Regions from separate parts of the Mesorhizobium robiniae genome, predicted to be linked through region 1. Evidence: predicted binding sites of a transcription regulator. Region 1 holds the regulator's gene; each other region holds the start of a gene.
What was found. Region 1 encodes PhoB, which activates phosphate uptake and scavenging genes when phosphate is short. Its sites were predicted from a motif close to TGTCATNNANCTGTCAT; they were not measured.
Positions count from the first base shown of each region.

Region 1 (2,265 bases):
CACCGGCACCCATTCTTCAGGCGGCGAATTCGGGCACATGATCCATCGGCCGGGCGGCGCGCTTTGCCGGTGCGGACGGCGCGGCTGCGTCGAAGCCTATGCCGGTAACTACGCCATCTGGCGCAATGCAAGGCAACTGAGCGAGAATGCCGAACCGGTCGCCGATGTCAGCGATGCCGACATGCGGGCACTGGCGGCCCGGGCGCGCGAGACGGACGGACCGGAGCGCGAAGCCTACCGTAAGGCCGGCGAAGCGCTCGGCTTCGGGCTAGGCAGCCTGTTTGCGCTGATCGATCCGGCGCCGGTCGCCATGGTCGGCGTCAGTGCTGCCGCCTTCGACCTGATCGAGCCGGCCCTGCGCGAGGCCATCGCCCAGACCGCCGGCGGCCAGCATTCGGGTTCCATTTCCTTCGACACCGAGCCGAACGAATTGCCGCTGATCCGCGAAGGCTGCGCCATGCAGGCGCTGAATTTCGTCGACCAGGAGATTTTCGCGCCGGGCGCGCAAGGAAAGTCCGGCACGATCAGGAAGGACGTAGCCTGAGTTCGAAAGGCAAGGAAAAAAGGCGGATTGCGGCTTGGGATGTGTCGAGTTTCAGGTCAGGCCGCGCCGGAGTCGAAGACGGGCGCGAAACAACCAAACCGGTGGCTTCCGAGAACCAGAACGGAGCGTAACGTTTAAGTACGTGCCGGAAGCGCAGGAAATCGCCATTCGCGGGCCGGCATCACCTGGAGTATCAGCCTAGTCTTCCCTGATCGCATAGCCCGCGCCGCGGATGGTGCGGATGACATCGGGCATGCGACCATTGTTGACCGCCTTGCGCAACCGCCCGACATGGACGTCCACCGTGCGCTCGTCGATGTAGATCGTCTCGCCCCAAACATTGTCGAGCAATTGGCTGCGCGAGAAGACCCGACCGGGGTGCCGCATCATGAATTCGAGCAGCCGGAATTCGGTCGGCCCGAGCCGGATCTCGCTCTTCTTGCGGTAGACCCTGTGCGATTCGCGATCGAGCATGATGTCGCCGACCTTCAGCACGCTGGACAGCACTTCCGGCTTGGCGCGGCGCAGCAGCGCCTTGACCCGGGCCATGAATTCCGGTGTCGAGAACGGCTTGACCAGATAGTCGTCGGCCCCGGTCGAGAGCCCGCGCACCCGGTCGCTCTCCTCGCCGCGCGCGGTCAGCATGATGATCGGCAACCGCTCGGTTTCGGGACGCACCCGAAGACGCCGGCAAAGCTCGATGCCGGAAACCGCCGGCACCATCCAGTCGAGCACCAGAAGATCGGGTACGTTTTCCTGCAGCCGGATTTCGGCCTCGTCGCCGCGTGTCACCACCTCGACCTGATAGCCTTCGGATTCCAGATTGTAGCGGAGGAGGACGCCCAGCGGCTCTTCATCCTCCACCACCATGATGCGCGGCGCGATCATCGATCGGTCACCCCCGTCATGTCGCCGGCGCCGTCGTCGTTTCGTCGAGCTTCGGGCGATCCGCCGGCAACTGCTGCCCGGTCACGACATAGTAGGCGTTTTCGGCGATGTTGGTTACATGATCGCCAATACGCTCGAGATTCTTGGCGCAGAACAGAAGATGCGTGCAGGCGGTGATGTTGCGAGGATCCTCCATCATGTAGGTCAGGAGCTCGCGAAAAACCGCCGTGTATTTGACATCGACCTTCTCGTCGGCTGCGCGCAGTTCCTTCAACGCGTTGGCGTTTCGCGACACGTAGTGCTCGACCACGCCGCGGAGCTGTTCGAGAACGAGATCCGCCATTGCGTCGATACCGTGCGAGAGATTACGCGGCGTGGCGCTCTGTCCGACTGCGCTGACCCGCTTGGCTATGTTCTTGGCCAGGTCGCCGATGCGCTCCAGATCGCCGGCCATGCGGATTGCGCCAACCACGGCGCGCAGGTCTTGTGCCATCGGCTGCCGCTTGGCGATCAGTGTGATCGCGCTGTCGTCGAGTTCGCGCTGCCGGGCATCCATGATGGCATCGTCCGAAACGACGCGCTGCGCCATCGCATTGTCTGACGCGAGCAATGCGCGGATCGACGCAGCTACCATCGCGGCGGCAAGCTCGTCCATGTCACGGATCAGCCTGTCGATGTGTTCCAATTCCTCGTCGAAGGAGGCGACGGTATGTTCACCCATGATGCTGTCCTCGTGTTCGAATTCGCCGCCGGACCGCTCAGCCGAACCGGCCGGTGATGTAGTCCTGGGTGCGCTTGTCGTCGGGGTTGGTGAACATCTTGTCGGTCGCGCC
Region 1 covers NZ_JBEPMC010000007.1:298,861-301,125, reverse strand. The annotation lists gene ABID19_RS21070 (ROK family protein) at 1-544, shown strand, start outside; gene phoB (phosphate regulon transcriptional regulator PhoB) at 743-1,432, opposite strand; gene phoU (phosphate signaling complex protein PhoU) at 1,449-2,153, opposite strand; gene pstB (phosphate ABC transporter ATP-binding protein PstB) at 2,191-2,265, opposite strand, start outside.

Region 2 (2,265 bases), on a different contig from region 1:
AGGGCGGCAAGCAGGCAGCCTTCGCCTTGCAGAACGCGCTCGATATCGTGCTGATTTCCAACAATCTCGGCGACGCCAAGAGCCTGATCACCCACCCGGCGACGACGACGCACAAGAATCTGAGCGATGAGGCGCGCGCCGAGCTCGGCATCGGGCCGGGCACGCTGAGGCTGTCCGTCGGACTTGAGGACACGGACGATCTGCTCGCAGATGTCGAGCAGGCACTCAAATCAGCCAAATAGCAGTCGCCGCGCGGCAGGGATTTCTCAGACGCTTTCTTCCAACTCGGTCATAGCCTTGGTGCGGATGGTCATGGCATTGCCGCGCCATTCGACAGCACCGCCCAGCCAGCCACGTGCCCAGATGGCGGGAAGCACCGTATCCCGCACGATCATCGCAGTGACGGTGCGTGGCGAGAGATACCAGCCCTTGGACCAGGCGAGCATGCATTCCGGCAGATAGGCAATCAGCAGTACGCATAAAGCCGTGGTGGGCAAGCTGACGCCGGCACTGGCCGCCGCGATCAGCGCCAACAGCAGTGGCATTGCCGCGCCGGTTAATATCTCGGGCGCGAAGAACAGCGGGAAGGTGACGCGGCGCAGCCGCGCCCAGCGGGCCTGTCGCGACCAAATTTCGCCAAATGTACGCTGGCCGAGCGGCTGCTCGAACGGTGAGGCGACGAGATTGACGCGCAAGCCGAGCCCATTGACCAGCTTGGTCGCAGCAGCGTCCTCAGCGATCTCGGCGGCGAGCGCGTGGATACCGCCGTTCGCGTCAAGCATCGGCTTGTTCCACAGCATGCTCTTGCCCTGGGCAAAGCCGAGGCCAAGTGCCTCGCCGGCATATTGCCAGCGCGCCTGCAGCGTGTTGAGAAAAGCGCATTCGACTTCGGCCCAGAAGCCATCCGGCCGCGAGCCGATCGGGGTCGAGCAGACAAGGCCTGTGGTCGGCCGCCATGCGGCCATCAGGTGCTGGATATAGTCTTTGGGCATCAACACGTTGGAGTCGGCAAGGATGACCCAGTCGTGGCGTGCGGCTTCCCAACCCTTGACGCAGTTATTGAGCTTGGGATTGGCGCTAATGCGGTCATCGCCGGTGAGCAGCCGCGCCGGCACATGGGGATAACGGGCAATAGCGGCGTTGATGAGATTGACCACTGGATCGTCGGCATGGGCGACGCAGAAGATCAGTTCATAGTGTGGCCAATCGAGCGAGAAGGCGCGCTGAAGCGTCTCCTCGGTGAACGGCTCGACGCCACGCGACGGCACGACGATCGAGAGAGGCGGCGGCTTCCCGGAGGGTGCAGCGATGACCTGCCGCTTCTTGAGCCGCGACGAGGCGAGCATGATGCTGGCGAGATTTGAAAAAAGAAGGGCTGAAGATGCAACGGCGGCTGCGAGAGTCAGTTCCATCGAGATCTGGTCACTCCGGAAAGGCCGCCTGCGGCCGTTTCATGAGAGCGCCGCGTCCATTTGGACGCGCCAAGGACGCTCTAACGCATTTGAGTCTACGCATCGGCCCGAAAATCAAACTCGATTTTCGGGCCGATGTGGTAGTCGACAGAGCGCCCGAGTCGCCCGGCACGGTCTGTGCACACCAGCATTGTCATGTGTCACTTAAATGACATTGTTTTTCGGCACGTGCGCTTTGAGGTCGGCAAACGGGGTCTGCGCTCCCGCATCAAACCGCGCAGCGGGACAAATGTTCCCTGCCGCAGCAACCGGAGTAATCCATGTACCGCGCCGTCACGCGCAACATCGAAGTGCTGGTCAGGCCGTTCTATCTGGAAGATCGCTCGGACCCGTCGGAGAACCGCTATGTCTGGGGTTATCACGTGACCATAGACAACCAGTCGGACGAGTTCGTTCAGCTTCTGTCGCGCTATTGGCATATCACGGACGGCGCCGGCCGCGTCGAGGAAGTGCGCGGCGCCGGCGTCGTTGGCGACCAGCCCGAGCTCAACCCCGGCGACAGCTATCAATATACGTCCGGTTGCCCGTTGCCGACGCCTTCCGGCATCATGGTTGGCCACTACACGATGCGCAACAAGCGGGGCGAGACGTTCGATATCGCCATCCCCGCCTTTTCGCTCGACCTGCCGGGCACACGGCGCACCGTCAACTGACAGCTGTCACTGCGCCGCGGTAAATTCCGCTGGGTCGAAGTCATACTGCTTCGAGCAGAATTCGCAGGCGACGTGAATGCCGCCATCCTCGGTGCTGTCCCTGATCTCGTCGGCGGAGAAACCTTCGAGAATGCCGCGGA
Region 2 covers NZ_JBEPMC010000002.1:436,618-438,882, forward strand. The annotation lists gene ABID19_RS06485 (O-succinylhomoserine sulfhydrylase) at 1-242, shown strand, start outside; gene ABID19_RS06490 (ceramide glucosyltransferase) at 267-1,412, opposite strand; gene apaG (Co2+/Mg2+ efflux protein ApaG) at 1,733-2,125, shown strand; gene ABID19_RS06500 (Hsp33 family molecular chaperone) at 2,132-2,265, opposite strand, start outside.
Region 2: a site for PhoB is predicted at 1,610-1,626, ahead of ABID19_RS06490 (ceramide glucosyltransferase). Genes of this name have one in related genera too.

Region 3 (2,265 bases), on a different contig from region 1:
GGCCATCGCCTGGCGCAGGAACTGCACTACCACGTCGAAAGATTCGTAGGGGTGATGGACGATAATGTCCTTCTCGCGAATGGCGGCGAAACAGTCACCGCCGTGCTCGCGGATACGTTCGGGAAAGCGCGGGTTATAGGGCCTGAATTTGAGATCGTCGCGGGTGATGGCGACGATCTCTGAAATCTGGCTGAGTGCCAACGGACCGGTAAGCACGCTGATACGGCTCGATGAGACGCCAAGTTCGCCGGCGACGAAGTCGCGCAGTTCGGGCGGCATCAGCTTGTCGAATTCGATCCGGATGACCGAGCCGCGGCGGCGGCGCTTCAGCGCCGTCTCGAACAGGCGCACGAGATCCTCGGACTCCTCCTCGACCTCGATGTCACTGTCGCGGATGATGCGGAACGTGCCGGAGCCCTTGACTTCGTAGCCGGGGAACAGCTTGCCGATATAGAGGCCGACCGCCTCTTCCAGCGGAATGAAGCGGATATGGTGCTTGCGGTCGGGCAAGCGGATGAAGCGCTTCAGCGCCACCGGCAGACGCAACAGCGCACTCATCTCCTCGCCATTTCTGCGATGGCGCAGTTGCAGGGCCATCGAGAAGCCGAGATTGGGAATGAACGGGAACGGATGCGCCGGATCGATCGATAGCGGCGTCAGCACCGGAAACACCTGCTCCTGGAAATGATCCTCGAGCCAGGTCTTCTCATCCTTGGTCAGCGCATCGCGGCTGATGCTCTCGATGCCTTCCTTGTCGAGCAGCAGCATCAGCGCGGAAAGGCTTTTCTGCTGATCTTCCTGCAGACGCTCGACCTCGCGCAGCAACTGTTCCAGCTGCTGTTCGGGGGTGCGGCCGTCCGGGCTCTTCAGCGTGATGCCTTCGCGGACCTGGCCGGCGAGACCCGCGACACGGACCATGAAGAACTCGTCGAGATTGGCGGCCGAAATCGACAGGAAGCGGACACGCTCGAGCAGCGGATGATTGGCGTTCAGCGATTCCTCGAGGACGCGGCGATTGAATTGCAGCCAAGAAAACTCGCGGTTGACGAAGCGGTCCGGGTTGCCGCCCTCTGGGCTCGCCACCTCGACAGTGGTGAATTCGCTCTGCACCGGCTTTAGTTCGTTCATGGTTCCTGCTCGTTTCGCACCCGCTGGCCACAGCGTCGCGCGTCATTCCGGATACGCAAAGGACGCTCTACCACTTTTAAGCTACGCATGATCCCCGACGAAACCGAATTCGATTTTCGCGGCCATGCCTTAACCGGCTTAGCTTATCCTGTGACAGGCTTTTACGACAGTTTGATTTCATCGATCTTGCAAAGAGACCGGTTATGATCCAGATGCAATCCAGGCTACAGCGCGGTACGTTCTTGGACGCGCAAGTGCCGCCGTGGAATTTTGATTTTACGCATGATCCGGGTCATGCGGCAGATGTAGGAGACGACGATGGCAGGCGGTTCCATTCCCCATTTCCAGAACGATGCGGGCTATGCTGCGATCGACATCGGCGTCAAGGAATTCATGTGCACCGGCGCAAATCCGCCTTTCGACCATCCGCATGTGTTTCTCGACATGGGCGACGACAATGAAAAAGTCTGTCCCTATTGCTCGACGCTTTTTCGCTATTCGCCAAAGCTGAAGGCAACGGAAACGCAGCCTGCGGGATGCCACTATATCGACCAGGCCGCCTGACGCGCACGCCATCTCCATGGACGACACCCGGTCCCGGCAGGTCGTCATCGCCGGAGCCGGCGTCGCCGGACTGACTGCGGCGCTGGCATTTTCCGAGCGCGGCTATCTGGTGCGGCTGTTCGAACAGGCGCCGCGCCTGGAAGCGGCCGGCGCCGGCATCCAGCTCTCGCCCAACGCGACGCGCATCCTTCGCCAGTTCGGTGTGCTCGAGCGGCTGCGGCCGGCGACGGTGCGGCCGGAGGCGGTCGTGCTCAAGGACGCCGCCACGCTGCGCGAGCTGGCGCGAGTGCCGCTTGGCGAAGCGGCCGAAAGGCGCTGGCAGGCGCCCTATCTCGTCGCTCATCGGGCTGATCTGCAAGACGCGCTGATGGCGCGCCTTGCCGAACAACCTGATATCAGTCTCGTCACCGGCGCGCGCGTCGGCGACGTCGCCGCAGGACCGCGCCATACCACGGCAAAAGTCGAGATTGCCGGCAAGACCGTCGAAGCCGATGGCTTTCTGCTGATCGGCGCCGATGGCGTGTGGTCGGCGGTCCGCGCTTTTGGCGGGTTTGCGGCCAGAAGCCGGTTTTC
Region 3 covers NZ_JBEPMC010000011.1:198,894-201,158, forward strand. The annotation lists gene ABID19_RS26885 (RNA degradosome polyphosphate kinase) at 1-1,128, opposite strand, end outside; gene ABID19_RS26890 (zinc-finger domain-containing protein) at 1,447-1,692, shown strand; gene ABID19_RS26895 (FAD-dependent monooxygenase) at 1,709-2,265, shown strand, end outside.
Region 3: a site for PhoB is predicted at 1,292-1,308, ahead of ABID19_RS26885 (RNA degradosome polyphosphate kinase). Genes of this name have one in related genera too.